Regions from separate parts of the Variovorax arabinosiphilus genome, predicted to be linked through region 1. Evidence: predicted binding sites of a transcription regulator. Region 1 holds the regulator's gene; the other holds the start of a gene.
What was found. The regulator LexA, encoded in region 1, represses DNA repair genes until DNA is damaged. The targets are predictions, from matches to a motif close to ACTGTATNNNNATACAGT.
Positions count from the first base shown of each region.

Region 2: imuA (translesion DNA synthesis-associated protein ImuA) is a predicted target of LexA. The motif match lies at 1,839-1,856, and genes of this name have one in related genera.

Region 1 is NZ_JASZYB010000001.1:1,000,115-1,004,301, reverse strand. It holds gene QTH86_RS04870 (type IV pilus assembly protein FimV) at 1-107, shown strand, start outside; gene QTH86_RS04865 (D-2-hydroxyacid dehydrogenase family protein) at 124-1,131, opposite strand; gene QTH86_RS04860 (hypothetical protein) at 1,251-1,613, opposite strand; gene lexA (transcriptional repressor LexA) at 1,725-2,399, opposite strand; gene QTH86_RS04850 (asparaginase) at 2,470-3,462, shown strand; gene QTH86_RS04845 (AraC family transcriptional regulator) at 3,519-4,187, shown strand, end outside.
Region 2 is NZ_JASZYB010000001.1:549,765-553,951, forward strand. It holds gene QTH86_RS02610 (LacI family DNA-binding transcriptional regulator) at 1-995, opposite strand, end outside; gene QTH86_RS02615 (hypothetical protein) at 1,275-1,448, shown strand; gene QTH86_RS02620 (hypothetical protein) at 1,461-1,679, opposite strand; gene imuA (translesion DNA synthesis-associated protein ImuA) at 1,874-2,695, shown strand; gene QTH86_RS02630 (Y-family DNA polymerase) at 2,664-4,058, shown strand; gene QTH86_RS02635 (error-prone DNA polymerase) at 4,051-4,187, shown strand, end outside.

The sequences.
Region 1 (4,187 bases):
CGCCGACCACCGACGACATGCCGCTGCCCGAATTGCGGCTCGATCTGGAGCTGTTCGATCCGGCCATCGAGGCCGAGATCGCGCCCCGGCCGCGCCGTCGGCGTTAAAGCCGCAGCGACGCCCTCAGCGTCGAACCTGCAGGGCGCCGGGGTTCACGATGTTGGTGGGATTGCCCTTGATGAAGCTCACCACGTTGTCGAAGGCCTGGCCGAAGTACATCTCGTAGCTGTCCTGCTCGACATAGCCGATGTGCGGCGTGCAGATGCAGTTCTCCAGACGCAGCAGCGCGTGACCCTGCAAGGGCGGTTCGCTTTCGAACACGTCGATCGCCGCGATCCCGGGCCGGCCACGGTTGAGGGCGGCCAGAAGGGCGTCGGGCTCGACCAGCTCGGCACGCGAGGTGTTCACGAACAGGGCGGTCGGCTTCATTCGCGACAGGTCTTCCAGCGTGACGATGCCGCGCGTGTCGTCGTTCATGCGCAGATGCACCGTGAGGACGTCGGCGGCGGCGAAGAAGGCCTCGCGGCTCGGCGCGACCTGGAAGCCGTCGGACCGGGCGAGGTCACGGCTCTGTTCGCGGCCCCAGATCACCACCTGCATGCCGAAGGCCTGGCCGTAGCGCGCCACCAGCTGCCCGATGCGGCCGTAACCCCAGATGCACAGCGTCTTGCCCTTGAGCACCGAGCCCAGTCCGAAGTTCGGCGGCATCGAGGCCGACTTGAGGCCGGACTGCTGCCACGCGCCGTGCTTGAGGTTGCTGATGTACTGCGGAAGCCGCCGCATCGCCGCCATGATCAGCGCCCACGTCAGCTCGGCCGGCGCAAGCGGCGAGCCGCTGCCCTCGGCCACCGCGATGCCCTGTTCGGTGCAGGCGGTGACGTCGATGTGCTTGCCGACCCGGCCGGTCTGGGAAATGAGCTTGAGCTTGGGCAGCTTCTCGATCAGCTGGCGGGAAATCTGGCTGCGCTCGCGGATCAGGACGATCACGTCGGCGTCTTTCAAGCGCACCGACAGTTGGCCGATGCCCTTGACCGTGTTGGTATAGACCTTCGCCGCGTAGGCATCGAGTTTGGCGGCGCATTGCAACTTGCGCACCGCGTCCTGGTAGTCGTCGAGGATCACAATGTTCATGGCGTGCCATTGTGCCTCGCGCCGTGCGAAAGCCCGCAGCGGCGCGCCGTGGTGCGCGCCACATGCCAGAGATCAAGGCCTCTGCAGGGCGCGCTTGCAGGTGCGCGCCCGAATGCGGGTCAGTGCAGCGGACGCGCGCCGCGCACGGTGTCGGCCGCCTCGAGTGCCGCGAGGCGGTCGAGTTCGGCACACACGTCCGCCATCCGGCCGGAGATCACGACACGGCCGGCGCGCCGGTCCGGCTGTTGCGCGTCGACCGTGCGGACCACGCGCAGCGGACGCGCCGCCACCGGTGGATGCGCGTGCCCCGGGGTGGTGGTGCCAGCGCGCTGCGCGCAGGCTGGTCGTACGGCCACATAGCGCAGGTCGGCGTGGGCGTCGAAACTGACGTCGCGGCGCACGCGGCGCTCCGGCATCCAGCGGTGGGCGAGCGACTGCAGCGGGGTGAGCAGATCGACGAAAGTGAGCAGAACGATTCCCATGCGAACTCCAAGGTCAGAGGTTGAACACAGGCAGGATTGCTTGATGGGACTGCGCCAGGGTGATGGCCTGATTGCCATACGCCCGCCACCTGTCGCAGCCCTTGCGATGCGTTACATCAACATGGTGTTGCGGATCAGCCCGACGGCCAGGCCTTCGATCTCGAAGGGCTCGCCGGGCTGGACCACGATGGTCGGGTAGTCGGGGTTCTCGGCATGCAGCTCGATCACCTGCTTGTTGCGTTTGAGGCGCTTGACGGTCACTTCGTCGCCCAGGCGCGCGACCACGATCTGGCCGTTGCGCGCTTCCTTGGTCGACTGAACGGCCAGCAGGTCGCCGTCCATGATGCCGGCATCGCGCATCGACATGCCGCGCACCTTGAGCAGGTAGTCCGGCTGATGCTGGAACAAGGTGTTCTCGACGTAGTAGGTCTGGTCCACATGCTCCTGCGCGAGGATCGGCGAACCCGCCGCCACGCGGCCCACCAGCGGCAACGCCAGCTGGGCCATGCCCGGCAGCGAGAGCGAGAACTGGTTGTCGCGCGACTCGTTGAGCGAACGCAGCGCGTCGCCCTTGAGCCGAATGCCGCGGGAGGTGCCGCTGAGCAGTTCGATCGCGCCCTTGCGTGCCAGCGCCTGCAGGTGTTCTTCCGCCGCATTGGCCGATTTGAAGCCCAGTTCGGCCGCGATTTCGGCACGCGTCGGCGGCGCACCGGTCTGCGCGATGGTGCTGCGGATCAAGTCCAGAATCTGCTGCTGACGGGCGGTAAGCTTGACGGCGAACTGCATGTGAACTCCTTGGTGCTGGTTGCATATCCAGTACCTGTATTTTTAAACAGTTTCCTGGACTTTGCAAGACATGGTGAACAAAAGCAACCCGGGCGCGCTCGGCGTGCTGGTCCTGGGCACGGGCGGCACGATCGCCGGACGGGCGGCGTCCGCCGCCGACAACGTCGGCTACACGGCAGGCGAGGTCGGTGTCGATGTCCTGCTGCAGGGGCTCGATCCGCCGCCGGGCCTGCCGGTGTGGGCCGAGCAGGTCGCGCAGCTGGACAGCAAGGACATGGACTTCGAGGTCTGGCAGGCGCTCGCAGCCCGCTGCGCCGAGGCGCTGGCGCGCGACGATGTGGGTGGCCTCGTCATCACGCACGGCACCGACACGCTGGAGGAAACCGCGTTCTTCCTGCAGTCCGTGCTGAGCCCCGTCAAGCCGGTGGTGCTCACCTGCGCGATGCGGCCGGCGAGTGCACTGGTGCCCGATGGCCCGCAGAACCTGCGCGACGCGATCAGCCTCGCGGCCTGGCCGGGCGCGACGGGCGTGACAGTGGTCTGCGCCGGCGCGGTCCATCGGTCGCTCGACGTGCAGAAGGTGCACACCTACCGCTTGGACGCCTTCGATTCGGGCGACGCCGGGCCGCTGGGCTATATGGAGGAGGGCGCCCTCCGTGCGCTCCGTGCGTGGCCCGAGCCGCAGGGCGCTTCGGCGGCACGCCTCGACGCCGTCATCGCGACCGAACCGTTTGCGTGGCCACGGGTCGAGATCCTGACCAGCCACGCAGGCGCGCAGGGGCTGCTCATCGATGCGCTCGTGCAGGCACGGCGGTCCGGCGGTGCCCACGCGGTCGACGGCCTCGTGCTGGCGGCGACGGGCAATGGCACGCTGCACCACACGATCGAGACCGCGGCCCTGCGCGCACAGGCGGCGGGCATCGCGGTGTTGCGCGCCACGCGTTGCGCACAGGGACGCATCGTGGGCACCTCCGGCGCGGCGATTCGCGACGCCGGTGCGCTCACGCCGGTGAAGGCGCGCGTCGCGCTGATCCTGGAGTTGCTGGTGGCACGCGCGCACTGACGACTGCGTGCTGAGCGGGAAGCGCTGCCGCGACCGATCCCCACGGAGGTTTTTGTTTGGCCAAGCTGGACCCTCTGAATACCTCACGCTACTGGCACGTTCCCGACCTGCCGGGCATGGACATGCTGCACGCGGACTTCACGACGCACGACTATGCGCCGCACGTGCACCATTCCTTCGTGATCGCGCTGACCGAAGCCGGAGGCTCGGAATTCAAGAGCCGCGGCCGAACGGGCATGGCCCATCCACAAGCGCTCCTCGTGTTCAACCCGGCCGAACCCCATTCGGGTCGCATGGGCGGCAGCGCCCGTTGGCGGTACCGGTCCTTCTATCTGGCCGAGCCGGGCATCCGGCACCTGATGACCACCCTGGGGATCGATCACACCCGGTACTTCGGGTCGAACACTGTTTGCGATGAAGCGCTCATCGCCAGCTTTCTGGAACTCCATCGCGCCCTCGATGGAAACAGCGCACCGTGCGACCCCCTGCGGCAGCAGGAGCTGTTCGTTCACAGCTTCGGAACGCTCTTCCAGAACCACGCACAGCCCGGGCAGCGCGTGCTGCCGGCACCTGCGGAGGCTCGCGTCCTAGCGCCGGTGCTGGAACTGCTGCGCGACGCCTTCACGGAACGGTTGACCCTCGAACAGATGGCGGCGATCGCCGACCTGACGCCGTTCCAGCTGATCGGGGCGTTCAACCGGACGATCGGACTGACGCCCCATACG
Region 2 (4,187 bases), 450 kb from region 1:
TCGATGACCTTCTGTGCGACCTCGACCCCCTTGGCGCGCTCGACGATGAAGCGCGCCGCCTGCCGCCCGATGGCCGTGCCGTCGATGCGCACGGTCGTGATGGCGGGGTGCGCATGTTGCGCGAAGGCGAGGTCGCCGAAGCCCATCACGCCCAGGTCGTCCGGCACGCGCAGGCCGCGCGCATGCGCCTCGGTGATCACGCCATGGGCCAGCGCGTCGGAGCTGCAGACCAGCACGTCGGTCTCCGGATGCGCCCTGAGCAACTCGGCCAGCGCGCTGCGGCCGCTGCCCAGCGTGGTGGGGGCCGGCACGGTGTGCACCGCCACCTTCTGCACGCCCAGGCTCATCATCGTCTGCTCGAAGCCGGCGCGCCGCAGGTCGGCGCGCTGGTCGTCGCCGGTGACGACCGCGGGGTGGCGGTAGCCCTTGCCATGCAGGAAGCGCGCGATGGCGGCGCCGACCTTCTCGTGCGAGAAGCCAACCAGCATGTCGACCGGCGTAGGCGTCAGGTCCCAGGTCTCGACCACCGGGATGCCCGAGGCGAGCAGGCGGCGGCGGCCTTCGGCCGAATGCATGATGCCGGTGAGCACGATGCCGTCGGGCCGGCGGCCGATGATGGCGTCGATCAGCGCGTCCTCGCGCGAGTGGTGGTAGCCGCTCTGGCCGAGCATCAGCTGGTAGCCGGCCTCGTCGAGGGCCTCGGTCAGCGCCTGGATGGTTTCGAGGAACACCGGGCCGGCGATGGTGGGCACCAGCGCTGCGACCAGCCGGCTGCGGTTCGACGCCAGGCCGCCTGCCAGGCGGTTGGGCACGTAGCCGGTGCGCTCGACCGCCGCACGCACTTTCTCGCGCGTGTCCGGCGACACCAGGTCGGGCGTGTTGAGTGCGCGCGAGACGGTGATGGTCGAGACGCCCGCCAGCTTGGACACGTCGCTGAGCGTGATGCCGCCGCTGCCGCGCCGGGCCGCACGGCCGGGAACAATCTGTTGGATCACGAAAGGAACACTCTGGAGGTTGGCGTAAGAGAAGGGCGCCAGCGTGGCGTTTCATTATCTCCAGTGTCGCCCGCCGACCTGCTCGGTGCGTGGACGCTTGAGCGCCGTGCCGCACGCGGTCGCGGAGGACGTTCGGGCGTGAAAGGTCGCCTTGCGTAACGAAAGGCGGCTGCTCTAGAACCTTCGGGCTACTTTTGCAAGGCTCCCTTCGGGAATTCGAGAATGGTGCTTTCCCTTGGGTGCATCCCCCGAATCCAGGCCGTCGCTGCATCATGGTCCATGACCAAGCTTTTCCTTTATGCGCTCAGCATGGGCGTGTCCGCGGCGCTTGTCCGGTATGTGGGACCGGCTGCACTTCTTGCGGTGTTCGCGCTCTGCGGCTGCACCTTCCTCTTTTCGACGGGCGCGGTGTGCGAATCGTCGGAGACGGACAGCGACCACGGGTTTGCGTGAACAGGTGAGTTCTCAGGACCGCCAGAACTGAAACAGCGACCGCTTGGGCGGGCGCTGCGGGGCCTCGGCGGGCACGCGGACCGACATCGTTCGGGCCGACCGGCGCCGCAATTCGACCTCGTGCTCATGGGCGTGGCCCCGGGCATGGAGGCTGCCTCTCATCGCTTCGGAACGCCATCTTCTCGCACGGCTGAAAAGTTCGTCATCGGAGAGGTCGGCCAGTACGGTCATGGCTCGATTCTGGCGATCTCGCCCGCCAGCACCTGTGAAAGATTGCACGCTCGGCGGCGACGGGTGACGAAAGGAACGAGCACGCGCCGGCCTGCACTCCGGCGAGTCCGCTGAGCGGACATGCGCTGTCACCAGAAAGGCATTGCCCATCGGCAGAATACTGTATAAAAATACAGTTAACAGTCGATTCCGCCATGGGCCAGCCTTCCCTTTCCTCGTCCCTCTCGTCTTTTTCCTTTGCTTCCGCCCGACACAAGGTCTGGCGCGGCGACGAACTGGGCGCGGCCGACACGCAGGTGGAAGCCACCGGTCATCCGGCGCTCGACGCCGAACTGCCCGGCGGCGGCTGGCCGGTGGGTGCCATGACCGAGCTGCTGCAGGACCGGCCGGAGGCGCATGTCTGGCCCTTGCTGCTGCCTGCGCTGGCCCGAGCCGTGGCCATGCGCGGTGGACCGGTGGTGCTGATCGGTGCGCCGCACGAGCCTTTCGGGCCCGCCTTGGTGGCCGGTGGGTTGCCCCTGGAGGCGCTCCTGTGGGTGCGCAGTGAGGCATCGGCGGCCCGGATGTGGGCCTGCGAACAGGCCTTGCGCTGTGCCGACGTGGCGGCCGTCATGGCCTGGCTGCCGCAAGCGCGGGTGGGCGAGTTGCGCCGCCTGCAACTGGCGGCCGCGCAGCACGAGGCGCTGCTGTTCGTGATGCGGCCCGAGGCCGTGGCGCAGTCGGCCTCGCCGGCACGGCTGCGCCTGCAACTGGTGGCGGCCGACGGCGGGCAGATGGACGTGCACCTGCTCAAGCGACGCGGCCCACCGCTCGCGCAGCCGCTGAGCTTGCCGGCCCGCAGCGAACGCATGGTGGCGCTGCTGACGGCCAGCCAGTGGCGGCGCCAGCGTCGCGAGCGGCAGAACGCCATCCAGATCCCCCCTGTCCAGGGCGCGACCGTCGTGCGCCTCGATGTGCGCAGCAGGCGCAGAGAGGAGGGCACCCATGCAGTGGATCGCCTTGCGGTGGCGGCCTGAAGACGATGCGGCCGTGCCTTCTTCCGACAGCGCTGCGCCCGTCCGGCCCGCCCCCGAACTGCCGCTGTCCCTCGAGGCCCTGGGTTGGTGGGCATTGCGCTACACGCCGCGCGTGGCCTGGCTCGACGAGGCGCTGGTGCTCGAGGTCTCGGCCTGCGAACGGCTGTGGGGCGGGCGTCAGGGATTGATGCGGCTGATGGTCACCGACAACCCGGTGCCGCACAGCCGCCTCCAGAAAGTCGAAGGCGCCACCAGCCTGGTCGCGCTGGCACGGCTGCGCCTGTTCGCGCTCGGCCAGCAACCGCCGGTCGACATCCCGGCGGCCTTGCCGCTGCACACGCTGACGGCCGCGCGCGAACATCTCGACGTGCTGGCGCGCATGGGTTGTCGCACCTGGGGCGACGTGGCAGCGCTGCCGCGCGGCGGGTTGTCGCGGCGCTTCGGCGCAGCGCTGCGCGAGGCGCTCGACAGGGCCTGGGGCCTGCGCCCCGAGCGTCACACCTGGCTCACGCTGCCCGATGCCTTCGAGCAGAAGCTGGAGCTGCCCGCCCTGGCCGAAAACGCGCATGAGTTGATGTGGTCGGCCAACCGGCTGCTGGCGGCGCTGCAGGTGTGGCTGCGCGTACGCCAGCGCGGCGTGCTGGCGCTGGAACTGGAATGGACGCTCGACCTCAAGCGCTACAACGGCGTGAACCTGCCGCCGCACCAGCACATCACCGTGCGTACCGCCGAGCCCACGCAGGACATGGCGCACCTGCGCCGCCTGATGAGCGAGCGGCTCGCGCTCACGCAGCTGGCCGCGCCCGCGAGCTGGCTGCGCCTGCGTTCCCTCGAAACCACGCCCTGGGCCGGCGCCAGCACCAGCTTCCTGCCCGAGGACAACCGCAAGGGCGACAAGCTGCACGAGCTGGTCGAGCGGCTCAGCGCCCGGCTGGGCGCGCGCGAGGTGCTGGTGCCGGTGGCGCAGGCCGACCACCGGCCCGAAGGCATGCAGGGCTGGCGGCCGGCGCTGCGCAAGGGGGGGGCGCCGGTGACGCCGAAACCCGCCACGTCCGCGGACACGATGGCCCGGCAACCCGATGCGCTGTTTCCGCCCTGGCTGCTGCGCGAGCCCCTGCCCCTGGAGATGCGCGACGGCCATCCGTGGTACCAGGGGCGCCTCTGCAGCCTGGTCGGCCCGCAGCGGCTCGAAGCCGGCTGGTGGAACGACGGCAGTGACGACGAAGGCGGCCGCCCGGCGGTGCGCGATTACTACATCGCCGAGAGCCCCGAAGCGGGGCTGGTGTGGGTCTTCCGCGAACGGCCATCGCGCTGCTTTTCGTCCGGCGAGGTGCGCTGGTTCCTGCAGGGGCTCTATGCCTGAACTGACCGACAAGCAGATCCAGGCGCGGCAGTCTGCGCGGCTGCATTCGCTGCCCCCGAGGCCACCCACGCCGGTGCGTGGTCGGCCCGACTACGCAGAGCTGCACTGCCTGACGAACTTCAGCTTTCA